Regions from separate parts of the Mesobacillus sp. QJM3NY_10 genome, predicted to be linked through region 1. Evidence: riboswitches for the same ligand, from Rfam matches in the RefSeq annotation. Region 1 holds a riboswitch; each other region holds the start of a gene.

Region 1 (5,316 bases):
TTATTATTTTTGTAATAAGCCAGTTGATTGTTAGACTTATTGATAATAATCATGTCCCCGCCAGCAGCCTCTGCAGGTGCCTCAAAGAACAGCAACGACAATAAAAGCATCATCGAAACCAGCAACTTTTTCATTCCCATCCCCCTTGATTTCAAGTGCAGGCCTATCTTCCAGAAATGGTCTACGGGCATGCAATTTTCAAAAATATATTTTCACTCTTATAAACGATTTTTTATCATAAAAGTTACATATTTTTCCGTTATATGGTAATAAACTGTATGACAAAAAAATCGAGTTATTTGTCGTTTTATGGAGGTTTTTTGAAGAAAAACGATTCAACTTCTGTAAATCTTCCCATAATGGTTAAGGAAGGAGTGGGAGTGTTGAATCATTATTTATCAATTGCAGTAGAATTGGCGAGTGGATTTGTATTTCTTTTTATCATGACAAAATTGCAAGGGAAGACGCAGTTCTCTCAAATTACGCCGTTTGATTTTATTTCGGCGATCATCCTTGGTGAGCTGGTAGGGAACGCAATATATGACCATGAAGTAAAGATAGGTGAAATCGCCTTTGCCGTTACCTTGTGGGGTGTGCTTGTTTATGTTACAGAGACGGTTACGCAAAAGTTCCTCGGTTCTCGAAAGCTGCTTGAGGGGGAGCCGAACATAGTGGTCCGCAAAGGTAAGATTAAATTCGAGGCCTTGAAAAAAGCAAAGCTGGATATCAATCAGCTTCAAAGTCTTGTTAGGCAGCAAGGCTACTTTTCACTTCGCGAAGTAGAATACGCGATCATCGAAACGAATGGAATGGTCAGTGTCCTGCCCAAAGCGGATTATGACACGCCTAAAAATAGCGATATGAAAATCAAAGCTGCCGACCCAAGCTTGCCGATCAACATGATCCTTGATGGGGAAGTGGTTCGCGAAAACTTAAAAGAAGCCGGGTTCGATGAGCAGTGGCTGAAAAATGAATTAGAGAAGCAAAAAATCCACCATTTTGAAGACGTGATATTTGCGGAGTGGATGGAGAATGAACCGCTTTTTGTGCTGGAATATGAGAAGAAGGCGAACTAAAATGAGCTGAGTTAGGCACTTGCTGAGTCAGCTTTTTTGAGTAGGGTAGTTTAAATTCGAACTCCTTGAGATTTTTGACTCGAATTGGCCTTCTGGGAATAAAAAGTGTTCAACCAGGAATATAATTGGGGCAACCGGGAATAAAAAGAGTTCAACCGGGAATATAATTGGGGCAACCGGAAATAAAAAGTGTTCAACCGGAATTAAAATTGGAGCAACCGGGAATAAAAAGGGTTCAACCGGGATTAAAATTAGGTCAACGGGGATTAAAAGAGAACCAAAGGGGATTAAGTGGGCCTAACCGTTAAAAAATTCTCTGCAACCGTTAAATTATTTGCTCTAACCGTATAATTTTATGGGCCAACCGTAGAAATATTGGTACCAACCGTTAAATTACGAATAATTAACGGTTAAAGCACAAAAAAAGCTGAACTAATGAATGATATTGGTTTCAGCTTTTTGAATTCAGCCAGAAAAATAACATCGGATTCAGCACACTCAAACCTAAAATGGCCAAAGCGAGAAAGAAAGTCGTTGGGTCTCCTCCTAGTCCAATTTCATCGACGATAATTGCATCATAATAGGTGACTTGGACAGTGATAACCCCCAAAATGAAGGATAGACTTACAACGTTGAAACCCTTCAGCAACTTTTCGCGCAACTTGGGTGAAAGGATCATTATAAATAGCAAGATTGATAGACTCAGCAGGGTGAAGAATATTGGCCGCATAAGTGTAAATGCTCCATCGGTAACGAAAGTTCCATATGTATACATAAATGTCCTCCATATAATGAATTTATTTATTTTACCATAAATTAGTAATTTTGACTGGAATGATCCTTTACGAGGATAGATGCTATTGAGTCGGGGGAAATTAACCAAAACATAACATAGGGTGATGTTTATGTACCACAGGTTAGCAAGTTTCCTGTTTTTCATTATTATAATTGGTGTGCATAGCGATACAGTGAGTGCCAGGCCAAGCCCATTTGAAAAAATCTACATAGAAATAGGCTATAAAACGGTTGAAGAGGCCGTGCAACAATTTGAACATCATTTCAATCAGGATTTAAAGTTACCTTTGAGAGTTCCACCTATAGAATTTACACATCATTTTGGAAGGTTCAATGACTTAGAAGGGGATGTGAATGACACTTTAGAACTCCAATTTTTAAATGAAAATTCGCCTGAAAGTCACTATAAAATTGATGTTCGCCCTATTAACTACAGGATTCCAATGAAAGGTGAAAACACCTTTAAACTAAAGAACGGTAACAATGCAATGTTTGCAAATGTTGGGGGTTTCAATCTGTTTGTCCTTGAACAAGACGGCTGGCAATACATTTTTAGCATCGATAAAAGAGTATCCAATCATGTGACGCCTGAGGTTTTTGTTGAAATAGCTAATTCAATTGATTGAAAGATTGAATAAGTACTAAATCATCTATCTCGGGAAACCATCTTAACAAATTTAACCTAAATCCTTTCCTTTTTTTCTGAATTCTGTATACTAATAAGTGAACTGAATAGCAGTAACTAGGGGTGCCCAATGGCTTGGGCTGAGAAAGGAACGCGCTAAAGTTTCTTGACTCTTTGGACCTGATCTGGATCATACCAGCGTGGGGAAGTTAGATTGTACAAGATTTTTGTGCAAAAAACATTCGCGGTTAAGCCGGTCCATATTTATGTGGACCGGCTTTTTTACATACTAGAGAACTTCTTTGTGACCAGATCTCGTCCCAACATTTTAAAAAGGGAGAGATGATCAATGACGACAGCAAACTCATTAAACCAGGACAGCATTGCAATTATGTCAAGCTTTTCTGGGAGCAAAAAGGTCTATGTGGAGGGGTCTCAGCACGATATTAGAGTACCGATGCGTGAAATCGAATTAAGCCCAACCAGCGGAAGTTTTGGAGAGGAAATTAATGAGCCGGTTCGCGTGTATGATACGAGCGGCCCTTATACGGATCCTACGTACATTGCAGATCTAAGAAAAGGTCTTCCTGCACTGAGAAGCCGGTGGATTCAGGAACGTGGAGATGTTGAAGAGTATGACGGGCGAGAAATAAAGCCTGAGGATAACGGCTACCATGATGAACATGACCCTCGTGCTAATCACAAAGTTTTTCCGGGACTATCCCGCAAGACATTTAGAGCAAAAAGCGGAAAGAATGTTACTCAGCTTCACTATGCCAAAAAGGGAATCATTACACCTGAGATGGAGTTCATCGCCATCCGGGAAAACATGGATCCTGAATTTGTACGTTCTGAAGTAGCTAGAGGCAGGGCGATCATTCCTGCCAATATCAATCATCCTGAGACGGAACCGATGATTATCGGCAGGAATTTTCATGTGAAAATCAATGCGAACATTGGGAACTCGGCCGTTACCTCCTCTATCGAAGAAGAAGTGGAAAAAATGACCTGGGCAACTCGCTGGGGTGCAGATACAATCATGGATTTGTCTACCGGAAAAAACATTCATACAACTCGTGAATGGATTATCAGAAACTCTGCTGTTCCGGTCGGCACCGTTCCGATCTATCAGGCGCTTGAAAAGGTGAACGGCATTGCCGAAGATCTTACGTGGGAAGTATACAGAGACACCTTGATCGAACAGGCGGAACAGGGCGTTGACTATTTTACCATCCATGCAGGAGTTTTGTTGAGATACGTTCCGCTGACAGCAAAGCGATTGACCGGAATCGTATCGCGTGGCGGCTCGATCATGGCTCAATGGTGCTTGCATCATCATAAAGAAAACTTTTTATATACGCACTTTGAAGAAATCTGCGAAATCATGAAAACCTATGATGTGGCCTTTTCTTTGGGGGATGGCTTGCGTCCTGGATCAATTGCCGATGCCAATGATGAAGCCCAATTTGCAGAACTCGAAACACTAGGGGAATTGACGAAGGTTGCGTGGGAGCACGATGTTCAGGTAATGGTTGAGGGACCTGGACATGTTCCGATGCATTTAATCAAGGAGAACATGGATAAGCAACTGGAAATTTGCCAGGAGGCGCCTTTTTATACCCTTGGGCCACTTACGACAGATATTGCCCCAGGGTATGACCACATCACCTCTGCAATTGGTGCGGCGATGATTGGCTGGTATGGCACGGCCATGCTCTGCTACGTGACGCCTAAAGAACATTTAGGTTTGCCTAATAAAGATGATGTGCGCGAGGGTGTGATCACTTATAAAATCGCAGCGCATGCCGCTGACCTGGCAAAAGGCCATCCAGGAGCACAAAAAAGAGATAACGCCCTGTCAAAAGCCCGTTTTGAATTCCGTTGGAGAGATCAATTCAATCTATCTCTGGATCCTGAACGCGCTATAGAATACCACGATGAAACATTGCCGGCTGAAGGTGCTAAAACTGCTCACTTCTGTTCCATGTGCGGTCCCAAATTTTGCAGCATGAGAATTTCCCAGGATATCCGGAATTATGCAAAAGAGAATAAGCTGGACACGGCTGAAGCAATCGAGAAAGGGCTTGTTGAGAAAGCAGAGGAATTTAAAAAAGCGGGAGGAAGCATTTATCAGTAAATGGAAAACCTTGAGCTAATTTAGAAGTGGAAAAGAAAGCCACTTTCAATCCAGAAGGTGGTTCTGACATATTTTTAAAAGGAGAAAGCCTGAATGAGGAAACAACTGCATGTTATTTCAGATGGAAGGCTTTCTCTTAAGGCTTTTGCTGAGATAGCCGGGGAAGTGGAACCCTTTGCTGACAAGTTCCACATAAGGGAAAAACATCGGACATCAAGGGAGATTTATGAAGGTGTCGAACTGCTGATTCATGTGGGAATCCCCCTTCATAAAATTGTCATCAATGATCGGTTGGATGTGGCATGGGCATGTAAAACAGGTGTGCAGCTTGCTTTCCACAGTCTTCCTGTCCATGTTGTCAAAAAGCATTTTCCAGACTTAACGATCGGCTGCTCTATCCATTCTTCTGAAGAAGCTATTGCTGCAGTGATGCAGGGGGCAGGTTATCTTTTGTTTGGGCACGTATTTGAATCGCAATCCAAGTTGGGAATCCAACCGAGGGGAATAGAAGCCCTCGAGGCTGTAAAAAAGAAAGTGGGCATTCCGGTTTATGCAATTGGCGGAATCAAACCAGATAATGTCCATCAGGTGCTAAATGCAGGAGCAGATGGCATTGCTGTGATATCGGGGATTTTACATGCAAAGGATCCACGCGAGGCAGCAAAAACATTTTCAAAGAAACT
Region 2 (5,316 bases), 720 kb from region 1:
GGAATATCTTTTTTGCCGCTGTATTGCTGATAGACACCTTTACCAACGAAACAAACGATTTTGGGACTGAATATCTCGATTTTACTCCTTAACTCAAGTTTCCCCTGCTGGTATTCTTCTTTCGTAATCTCATCGGCTGCTTTAGTCGGACGCGCAACTATGTTCGTCATCCCGTATCCTAAATCCAGCAACTGGTCATCCTCTGAAGAATCATACTTTCTTGGTGTTATGCCTGCTTCAAAAAGAATCTTCCAAAATCTATTGTTTGGATTGGCGTAATGATGACCTGTTTCAGACGAACGAATGCTCGGATTGAAACCAACAAAAATGACGTCAAGGTTTTCACGTAAATGATCAGAAATCGGCTCCACAATCCCACTCCTCTCCAATCTAATGTATCTATGCACTCACCAAAATCGGGGAGGCAGCTCATTATTTTTGCGGATATTCTTGAAAATTCTTAGATGGAATAAAAACTCATCATAATACATCGTTTCGGCACTTTCAAATGAATAAGCGTCCGAAAAGTGATCCAATAGTTCGGTATCAATATTATCTTCAAGGCCGCTCAGCCACATTTTATAGCCGTGTTGTTCATAAACATCTGATAAACCTGCCCATTCAAACATATCTTGCAAATCCTTTTCACCCATTCTATCACTCCTTCAGATCTCTCCTCCATTTTTCCATACTTTTACACACCTTATACAAGTCCTCATCTCTGCACAATGGTATTACTCTATAAAAAGCGGCAGGCATCATTCCCCACTTCATCAGAGGAAAGAATATACAGGGAAGTTCCACTAGGGGATTTTTCTTTAGAAAAACCAAGGCTTTCTAAATCATCGTATTCACCGTTTACGATGATTGCTGAAGCGAAAAGCAATGCCTGCAGATGGAATAGTGAAGCATCAATAATATCTGTCAGTGAATCGCCGGGCATGATGTCTGCCAGTACAGCAACCCTCCCGCGAATTCCCAGGTTTTCATAAGCATATTCAATACTATCGGCCATTGTGTCGGAAATGGCTGCAGCAGTACTAATGATGTCATTCCAATTTTCATCAAAAACATAAGCATGCCACGGAGATTGTTTTGAGGCAATTAGAAACTCAATTTTAAGAAATTGCTGGTCATTATCAAAATGATAAACAGATTTGAGTGCATCCATAGTTTCCCTCCATTAGTAAAGTAGGAATAGTTTCCCACAGCAAGCAAAAGTTAATGAATTTGTTTTGCATGATTTAAATTCGTTAGTAAATACTTACAACGACATGACCCTAAGCATGAATTTTGTTGATAAGGGAAAAAGGTAATAAACAAATATTAACCAGGTGTAAGGAGGATGAAAAAAATGGAGAAAAAGCAAAATAATCATAAAAATCCAAATGAGGAAAATGAACAGCAGCACAGCATGGTGTGCAATGATCAATTATTTTTTCAGGAATTAAGGATAGCAGCTGAAGAGGCAGAACGTGACCACGCAGATACAAATCAAAGCAAGGCATAATAAAAGAGAAAGGCAATTTTGCCTTTCTCCCCATTACTTCTTTAACTATTGATATCCACATATTCTTTAATTAACTGATGAAACGGTCTCTTTCGGCCGCCTCTTCCTCGCGCTCTGCTTCTCGTTCTTCATACCAAAATTTAATATGGGTAAGGATGGAGAAAACAAGGAAAAAGTTCATTGACCAGACACTCACAAACGGGGCCATTCCTCCAAACTCAATCGTCTCATACTGTTTAAAAACCATCACAATATATGACTCAATGAACACAAGGACAAAGCCGGCTACACCTGCAATTGCCATACGCATCATATCAATAACCACCTTATCGTATTATCAGATTATTTAAATAATACGACTAATTATTGATTACCGCAACTATTTTGTCACTAATTTGCCACATTTTCAAATTGACAATTTGGCATAGTACTTTTTATCTATTGCTCTTTTGGTAAACTTTGTTGAGTTCTCAACTAATTATTACAATTCTTGTTCAGAAGTCTCCTGGGAAAAGCTTTATAATGTTGGACTTGGTATATGTTCAAAAAGAAACAATTTGTGCCAAAAAAGCTTTATCTGTTCAACTTCTTTTGCTTTTGCATGATCTCATATGATTTTTCAATAATATCTGTTAATACATCGCCTTTGTATACTCTGCCGACTTTCGTATTTTCCTGATAGTATTCTAAAATTTCATCAAGCTTGTCAGATGTATCCTTGGAGACTCTAACGTTCAATTGAATTCTCTGGGTTTCATTCATGGATTCGACTTCCTTCCAAATACTTCCACTTCTATATAAAAACAAAAATCTATCATATTGCTAGCAGTTTGATATTATGTAGATATATGTCGCTAACTCTGCTGCAACGTTCTCTATCTTAACATATTCCGTCATCTTGCAACACTATGTTGGATTGAGATTCGTTTCTCCCCCAGTCTTAAAGGGTAATTAATATCTGAGTCGTACCCTCTAAAAGTTTATTGAAATAAATGGAGATTTTATATGAAGCTTATAAAATGGTCTTACACAAAGAGATATAATATAAAAGCGCAATTTGACGTTTTTCCCAATTCGATCGCCATATTCCGGCAAATCAAAGATTACTACTTCGTATATACTGTGAATTGGTCCTTTGGTGACCCTGTTGTCTCGAAAACCGCGTTAGAGGAAATGGAGTGGCTGTTGAATAAGGAGCTCGGCACCCTGGAAAGCTACTGCGAGAGAAAATTTTTCCGGAGTGATATCGAATGATTCATTTTTTTAAATTAGGGCATTTACAATTCCGACTATTTACATTAAGATGATTTTGGAAACAACAACTGCATAGTTTTTTGCACTAGGGGAGCTTTAGGCTGAGAAGAACTTTGTTCTGACCCTTATTACCCGATCTGGATAATACCAGCGTGGGGAAGTGCAGGTGAAGCTCTTCGTTATATCACTTTTTTATTCTAACGATAGAATTCAACTGCATCCACCCCGCTGGATGCAGTTTTTTTGTTTTCCAACCAATGAACAAAAGGAGATGTAACGTAATGAAAGAAATTCACTGTGGTACTAGCGAGATTACAGGTGCGAGGTTTTCCATTTACCCAATGTCAGACAAGTTCGTGGATATTATCCTCTCTGCACTGAAGGAAGTTGATACAACAAAGGTTTGGATGAAGACGGATGATGTCAGCACTTGTGTGCGAGGTCGTTCTGAACATGTTTTTGACGTGATTAAAGCAATCTTCTTAAATGCATCAAAGGGTGGAGACCACGTGGTCCTTAATGCTACGTTCTCAAATGGATGTCCTGGTGATAGTTCCGGTGATGCTTACATGGCGGAAGATTCAATTTTATTGAATGATGAGCTTTCACAAAAAATCAACCAGGAGGTCGCAACCCAGTTCGCTCTCTATCCGTTAGGCTTTCCAGGATATATGGATGTAATTATGAACCAAATAAAGACGGTAGAACAGGATGGTGTCTTTAGCGGAGGAGTTCATTATGCCTCAAGATTAGACGGCGAGACCAATAAGGTTTTTGCCGCATTGGAAGGTGCGTTTGAAGGTGCCCGGAACAGTGATTCTTCACACATTGTCATGACGGTGACCATGTCAGCCAATAGCCCTTCTCGCAAGGAGGATCAATAATGCTCGCAAACTGGAAACTTCGTGAGGTTGTTGTCCTATCTGTCCTGGCAGTCGTTTTTGGGGTCATCTACCTCCTATTCTTACAAATCGGCAATGTGCTTGTTGGTATGTTCGGCCTTATTGGCTATGATTTGATATTCGGCATCTGGTTCATCGTTTCCATCATAGCTGCATACATCATCAGGAAGCCTGGAGCAGCGGTGTTATCAGAAACGATTGCGGCGACAATCGAGGTCATGCTTGGCAATGCTGTGGGGCCACGCCTAATCCTTGCTGGCATTATTCAGGGACTAGGTGCAGAAGCTGCTTTTGCGGCAACCAAATGGAAGAACTATTCAACTTGGGTGCTGGTAGCCGCAGGAATGGGTTCTTCAATTACCAGTTTCATATGGGGTTACTTTTTAGGAGGATTCGCTGCACTCTCACCTGGTTATGTAACTGCAATGTTTTTCGTCAGGCTTGCAAGCGGAGCAATCTTAGCCGGCCTACTAGGTAAATACATAAGTGACAGCCTCGCTAAAACTGGAGCGTTGAATAGCTTCCCGCTTGGAAAGGAAGCCAGAAAGGCAAAGCAGAACGATGATATCTCAGCCTAGCCATCCATTTTTTGAAGTGTCAATCTTAACTTTCAGGTTTGATCCTGACCAGGATCCTGTCTTAAAAAACATCACTTTTAAAATAAATGAAAATGAGAATCTCCTTGTTCTGGGACCAAGTGGTTCAGGTAAAAGCACACTTGCATACTGTCTGAATAATCTTTATCCATCTTCTGTTGATGGAATCATGAAAGGCTATATTAATTATAGAGGGCGCGCTTTATCCTCCTTTGAGCCAGGAGAAGTAAACCGAAAAATCGGATTGGTCATGCAGGATCCAGATTCGCAATTTTGTATGCTGACTGCCGAGGAAGAAGTGGCTTTCGTATTAGAAAATATTCAGTTTCCCAGATTAAGAATGGGTGAAAGAATAGATTATGTCCTTGATTTAGTAGACATGCTGCCCTTCAAACACAGGCTGATCCACACTCTCTCTGGAGGGCAAAAGCAAAAGCTGGCGATTGCCTGTGCACTTGCAATGGAACCTGAATTATTGATCCTTGATGAACCCACCGCTAATCTAGACCCCGCTTCCGGGTTTGAATTAGTCCAGACTTTAAAAAGATTAAAGCATACCCATTCCTTCAGCATTCTCATTATCGAGCATAATCTAGATAATTGGCTCGATATCGTGGATCGGTGCATCATTTTGAATTCTGAGGGTGAATTGTTTTTTAATGGTCCGCCAAACGTTTGCTTTGCAGAATTTGCCAAAGAACTCGCAAGTGAAGGCATATGGCTCCCCTGCACAATTGACGCAGGATTAAAACTGCGGGACGCCGGTTTGTTAAAGAACTCTTCCCTGCCAATGACAATCAATGAAATTATTGAAAATAGTAAAGATATAGGGCGTACAATTGAATTTTTATCAACTAACGTCCGCAAGCAAATGGTGAACCCCTCTCCTTCCATTTTCGAAGTGGAGGATGTCAGCTATTCGAGAGACAATCAGTTGATAATCCAGGATATTTCTTTATCACTTAATGCTGGGGAATTCATTGCAATAGCTGGGGCAAACGGATCCGGGAAGACAACTTTCTCCAAATGTTTGTCCGGTTTGATCCCATCACGA
Region 3 (5,316 bases), 1.1 Mb from region 1:
TAGCTAAGCTGCGAACCATCTGTGCCGCCGCGGATTGGCTTGACAATCGGCTTGATGCCGAGGTTTTCCATTGCCTCATAAGCAATGTCGACGATTTCTTTTACCGGCTCGATTTTATCCTTCATGTTGTAGTACTGATCGTTCATTTCAAGTTCGACCCGGGTCTCGCCGTATGTCAGTCTCAATTCATTGGTGATTTTCTGCATTAAATCCTTCCGCGACTGGAAGTTGTCACGGTCAAAATCACGGATGATGTAGTGAAGGGTTGTTTCCTCCACATCACCGTTGACCGAGCTGAGGTGGAAGAAGCCCTCGTATCCTTCCGTATGCTCAGGTGCTTCTTCTGCTGGAAGCTTGCTGTTGAACTCCATGGCGATCTTCGCTGAGTTCACCATTTTTCCTTTTGCCGTACCAGGGTGGACGTTTTTGCCTTTACAAGTCACCTTGGCGCTTGCTGCGTTAAAGCTTTCATACTCCAGCTCGCCAAGCGGTCCGCCATCAACGGTATAAGCGAACTTCGCATTGAATGCTTCAACGTCGAACTTATGCGGTCCTCTGCCAATTTCCTCATCTGGTGTGAACGCGACACGGATCTTGCCATGTTTGATTTCCGGGTGCTTGATCAAATGAGCCATCGCTGTCATGATTTCGGTGATTCCAGCCTTATTGTCCGCGCCGAGCAGAGTAGTGCCGTCAGTCGTAATCAATGTGTGGCCCTTATACTGAGGCAGCTCAGGGAAATCGGCAGGCGAAAGGATAATATTCTGTTCCTTATTCAGGTTGATTTGATTTCCATCGAAGTTTTCCACAACCTGCGGATTGACATTTTTGCCGGTAAAATCAGTTGCCGTATCGACATGGGCAAGGAATCCGATTGTTGGAACCTCTTTATCGGTATTGGCAGGAAGTGTCGCCATCACATAACCATTCCCGTCAATCGTCACTTCTGACATTCCAATCGTTTTTAATTCCTCGACAAGCATGTTGGCAAGAGTCAACTGGCCTTCTGTCGATGGAGTGGTTTCACTGTTTTCATTCGACTGGGTGTCCACTTTGACATATGAGGTGAATCTTTCGATGATTTCATTCTTCATATACTTTCAACTCCCATTACTATGTATATTTTCATATTAGCATAGAACATCAGAAACGCCATTTTAAAGGAATCTCAAAATTCAATTTTTAAGGTATAATGGTGAAAAGGAGGCTGGGGAATTATGGGATATATATTAACCGCCATTGTCCTGACTGTCGTGTTTTATTCGATCTATAAAATAATCACATCCGGAAAATTGCCGAGCAACAACTATACTCCATTTGATGATATTGCAGAAGGGAAAGTTGATAAGGATGAATGAATTGGGTATCATCGCACTCTTGTTATTGTTCCTGTGGTCCATCACGAAAACGCTGGAAAAATTGGCTGACAGAATCATGAAAAAACAGGATCAACAATATGAGCTGCTAAAAGAAATCAAAGATTTATTAAATAACGAAGAATAGCAGAATATGAACTTTTCACTTTACATATAAAAGAGTTAAGGCTAGGATAAAGACAATTGAATATTCGATTTACTACTAGGGGTGCCCTGCTGCGGGCTGAGAGAAAGACGCTAAGTCTTTTAACCCTTCGGACCTGATCTGGGTAATACCAGCGTAGGAAAGTAGTGTGAGAGATGTTTTCTTTCTTACTTTGCTTTTAAGCCAGGTCCTTTCAAGGATCTGGCTTTTTTATTTTTTCAAGGAGGTTTTATCAATGAAACTAAAAGATCAGGTTGTTCTAGTGACTGGCGGAAGCCGGGGACTGGGGGCAGAAACGGTAAAGGCGTTTGCAAGGGAGGGTGCGCGAGTCGTTATTAACTATTTCCAGAACGAAGAAAAGGCAAAGGATCTGGAAGCAATGATTGGTGAGAATGCCCTTGCTGTAGGGGCGGATGTAAGAGACCCAGCACAGGTTCAAAGCATGTTCAGGCAGGCAAAGGAGCATTTTGGCTCTCCTATCACGACAATTGTGAATAACGCTCTTGTGAATTTCAAATTTGACCCTGTGGCAAACAAGGATGCTTTTGCAGTTGGCTGGGAGGACTATCATCAGCAGCTTGAGGGAGCGATACGCGGTGCATTGAATACGATACAGTCGGGACTTCCAGACATGAAAGAATTAAAGTTTGGCAAAATCATCAACATTGGCACGAACCTGTTCCAGAACCCGGTTGTCGCTTATCACGACTATACAACAAGTAAAGCTGCCTTGTTGGGGTTCACCAGGAATATGGCAAGTGATCTCGGGAAATATGGCGTTACTGTCAATATGGTTTCCGGAGGATTACTTAAAAAGACCGACGCAAGCTCTGCTACTTCGGAGGAAATATTCGAGCTCATCGAATCATCAACACCGCTTAGAAAGGTGACCGAACCGGCTGAAGCTGCAGATGTGATATTGTTCTTTGCATCACCATGGGCACGTGCGGTTACCGGACAAAATCTGGTCGTTGACGGCGGCCTTGTGATGGATTAAGAAGGAGGGATTTTACATGGAGGCAAGAGAGATTGCTAGTTTGCTTGAAAAAGTTCGGAGGGAGAATCCGCTCGTCCATAACATTACCAATGTTGTGGTCACCAATTTTACCGCCAATGGCTTGCTGGCTCTTGGGGCGTCCCCGGTAATGGCATATGCCCAAGAGGAGGTTGCCGAAATGGCGAGGATAGCCGGGAGTGTTGTTCTCAATATCGGCACGCTGAGGCCAGAAGTCGTAGAGTCTATGCTGATTGCGGGCAATGCGGCAAATAAACAGGGAGTGCCGATTATTCTTGATCCGGTTGGTGCAGGGGCTACCACCTATCGTACCGAAACGGCAAGAAGACTTATGGAAGAATTAGAGGTTTCGATCATCCGAGGAAATGCGGCGGAGATTGCGAATGTTGCGGGAGAAAGCTGGAGCATACGCGGCGTTGATGCGGGAGAATCTGGCGGGGATGTTTTCAAGTTGGCCGTATCCGCTGCGGAAAAACTCAAGACAATTGTCGTGGTTACTGGCAAAGAAGATATTGTTACAGATGGCAAGACCACTTTTATTGGGCATAACGGGCATCCGCTGCTGACGAAAGTGACGGGAACTGGCTGCCTGCTTACATCTGTAATTGGGGCCTTTGCAGCTGTTGAAAAAGACTTGCTCAAGGCAGGAGCAGCTGCAGTAACCACATATGGAGTGGCAGCAGAAATCGCTGCAGAAAAATATGCAGAACGGGGGCCGGGGAGTTTCCAGGTTGAATTCTTGAACCAGCTATACCTTGTCAACGAAGAGGAGATTAATAGAAAAAGTTCTTTTGATCAGCAGGAGGTCGATTGAAATGGAAAAAGTTTTAACCATTGCGGGCTCGGACAGCGGCGGCGGTGCTGGCATCCAGGCAGATTTAAAAACATTCCAGGAGATGAACGTTTTTGGGATGTCTGCGCTGACCGCTGTAACAGCGCAAAATACGCTTGGGGTCCAGGGAGTCTTTCCGATGGAGGCAGAAGCAGTCGCCCGGCAAATTCAATCTGTCGGAGAAGATATAGGCGTAGATGCATTGAAAACAGGAATGCTTTTTAACGCTGAAATCATTGAGACCGTTGCTGAGAAAATAAAGCATTTCTCCTGGGAGAATGTTGTTGTCGATCCTGTCATGATTGCGAAAGGAGGGGCATCATTGCTTCACCAGGAAGCTGTTTCTGCCTTGAAAGTGCATTTGCTGCCGCTTTGCCTCGTGGTTACACCTAATATTCCCGAGGCAGAGGTGCTGACCGGGATGACTATTCACAGTCTCGATGACAAGAAGGAAGCGGCCAGGCGCATCCATGCCCTTGGAGCAAAAAACGTCGTCATAAAAGGCGGTCATGATGAGGATGCAAATGAGTCTGTTGATCTCCTTTTTAATGGTGCAGACTTTGTGTTCTTCTCTGTTCCGAGAATTGAAACGAAGAACACTCACGGAACTGGCTGTACTTTTTCCGCCGCCATCACTGCACAGCTTGCGAAAGGATCGACTGTATATGACGCGGTATCTGTAGCTAAGGAGTTCATCCATGCTGCCATCGCCACCCCTCTGAATATTGGTCAAGGCCACGGCCCAACAAACCATTGGGCTTTTAACAGGGAGAAAGGAAGGGTTATGACATGGCAAGGATAAGCACAGGGAAAATGAGAGCTCTGCTCAAGGTGTATTTTATCGCAGGCAGCCCAAATTGTCTGAAGGGACCTGGAAAAGTACTAGAAGAAGCAATCCGCGGGGGCATCACTCTTTTTCAGTATCGTGAAAAAGGGAGTAACTGCCTTGAAGGGACGGAAAAGCTGGCGTTGGGAAAGGAGCTGCAAAGAATCTGCAAGGATAACGGCATACCGTTCATTGTGAACGACGATATCGAAATGGCCCTTGAGCTTGATGCGGACGGCGTCCATATTGGCCAGGAGGATGAGGATGCACAGGAGGTTCGTAAAAAAATCGGTGAAAAGATTCTGGGAGTATCGGTGCATTGTGTAAAAGAGGCAGAAAAGGCAAAGCTTGCAAGTGCGGATTATTTTGGCGTTGGCCCGATTTTTCCAACAGAAACAAAGAAGGATACAAGAGCGGTTCAGGGAACGGCACTTATCGAGGAGTTAAAAGATTTTGAGATTCCGATTGTCGGTATCGGAGGAATTACCGCTGAGAATGCTTCGCTCGTGATGGAAGCCGGAGCCGATGGAGTTTCAGTGATTACTGCGATCAGCCATGCAGATGACGTCAGGGAAGCAGCAGCCAAACTTAGAGGGAAAATTTTTCACTAAATGGAGGGTAAAATGAGAAACACACAAAAGCTTACACTTACTGCTATGATGGTAGCCATCGGTACAATGACCAGCCATATGCTGTTTATCCCGCTTGGTATTGTGAAGGTGTTTCCTGTGCAGCATTTCATCAATATATTGTCCGCCGTGCTGCTTGGACCATATTACGCGGTAGCCCAGGCCATGGGCATTTCATTGCTGAGGAATTTGATGGGAACTGGTTCAGTCTTTGCCTTTCCGGGGAGCATGATTGGTGCGCTCCTGGCTGCTTATTTATATAAAAAAACGAAGAAAATAGGTTTCGCTTTTACCGGGGAGGTTGTTGGCACTGGAATCATCGGTGCAATTGCCAGCTATCCAATCGCGGTACTTTTTCTTGGCCAGGAGGCAGCTTTATTTGGATTCATTCCTGCGTTCCTTGCGAGCTCACTTGCTGGGGCGACATTAGGTTTTGTTCTTTTGAAAATTTTTCTGAAGAATGCTGGTGGAAGTATTGAGATGACCAGCAAGC

The links. Region 1 has a riboswitch for thiamine pyrophosphate ahead of thiC (phosphomethylpyrimidine synthase ThiC). Riboswitches for the same ligand answer to the same signal wherever they lie in the genome.
Region 2: it holds a riboswitch for thiamine pyrophosphate, as region 1 does, so the genes downstream of both, AC0VX7_RS14350 (YkoF family thiamine/hydroxymethylpyrimidine-binding protein) here and thiC (phosphomethylpyrimidine synthase ThiC) in region 1, are expected to answer to the same signal.
Region 3: it holds a riboswitch for thiamine pyrophosphate, as region 1 does, so the genes downstream of both, AC0VX7_RS05105 (3-oxoacyl-ACP reductase) here and thiC (phosphomethylpyrimidine synthase ThiC) in region 1, are expected to answer to the same signal.

What each region holds. Positions count from the first base shown of each region.
Region 1 is NZ_CM149675.1:2,135,200-2,140,515, forward strand. Features, by position in the region: gene AC0VX7_RS10725 (L,D-transpeptidase family protein) at 1-134, opposite strand, end outside; gene AC0VX7_RS10730 (DUF421 domain-containing protein) at 384-1,076, shown strand; gene AC0VX7_RS10735 (hypothetical protein) at 1,528-1,851, opposite strand; gene AC0VX7_RS10740 (hypothetical protein) at 1,982-2,497, shown strand; TPP riboswitch at 2,606-2,720, shown strand; gene thiC (phosphomethylpyrimidine synthase ThiC) at 2,846-4,633, shown strand; gene AC0VX7_RS10750 (thiamine phosphate synthase) at 4,727-5,316, shown strand, end outside.
Region 2 is NZ_CM149675.1:2,850,508-2,855,823, forward strand. Features, by position in the region: gene AC0VX7_RS14315 (mismatch-specific DNA-glycosylase) at 1-371, opposite strand, end outside; gene AC0VX7_RS14320 (hypothetical protein) at 408-653, opposite strand; gene AC0VX7_RS14325 (hypothetical protein) at 740-1,171, opposite strand; gene AC0VX7_RS14330 (hypothetical protein) at 1,355-1,510, shown strand; gene AC0VX7_RS14335 (hypothetical protein) at 1,581-1,823, opposite strand; gene AC0VX7_RS14340 (hypothetical protein) at 2,084-2,272, opposite strand; gene AC0VX7_RS14345 (hypothetical protein) at 2,516-2,764, shown strand; TPP riboswitch at 2,842-2,940, shown strand; gene AC0VX7_RS14350 (YkoF family thiamine/hydroxymethylpyrimidine-binding protein) at 3,046-3,648, shown strand; gene AC0VX7_RS14355 (ECF transporter S component) at 3,648-4,244, shown strand; gene AC0VX7_RS14360 (ABC transporter ATP-binding protein) at 4,228-5,316, shown strand, end outside.
Region 3 is NZ_CM149675.1:1,011,312-1,016,627, forward strand. Features, by position in the region: gene pepT (peptidase T) at 1-1,094, opposite strand, end outside; gene AC0VX7_RS05095 (hypothetical protein) at 1,218-1,358, shown strand; gene AC0VX7_RS05100 (hypothetical protein) at 1,360-1,503, shown strand; TPP riboswitch at 1,571-1,680, shown strand; gene AC0VX7_RS05105 (3-oxoacyl-ACP reductase) at 1,757-2,518, shown strand; gene thiM (hydroxyethylthiazole kinase) at 2,535-3,350, shown strand; gene thiD (bifunctional hydroxymethylpyrimidine kinase/phosphomethylpyrimidine kinase) at 3,352-4,170, shown strand; gene thiE (thiamine phosphate synthase) at 4,158-4,805, shown strand; gene thiW (energy coupling factor transporter S component ThiW) at 4,818-5,316, shown strand, end outside.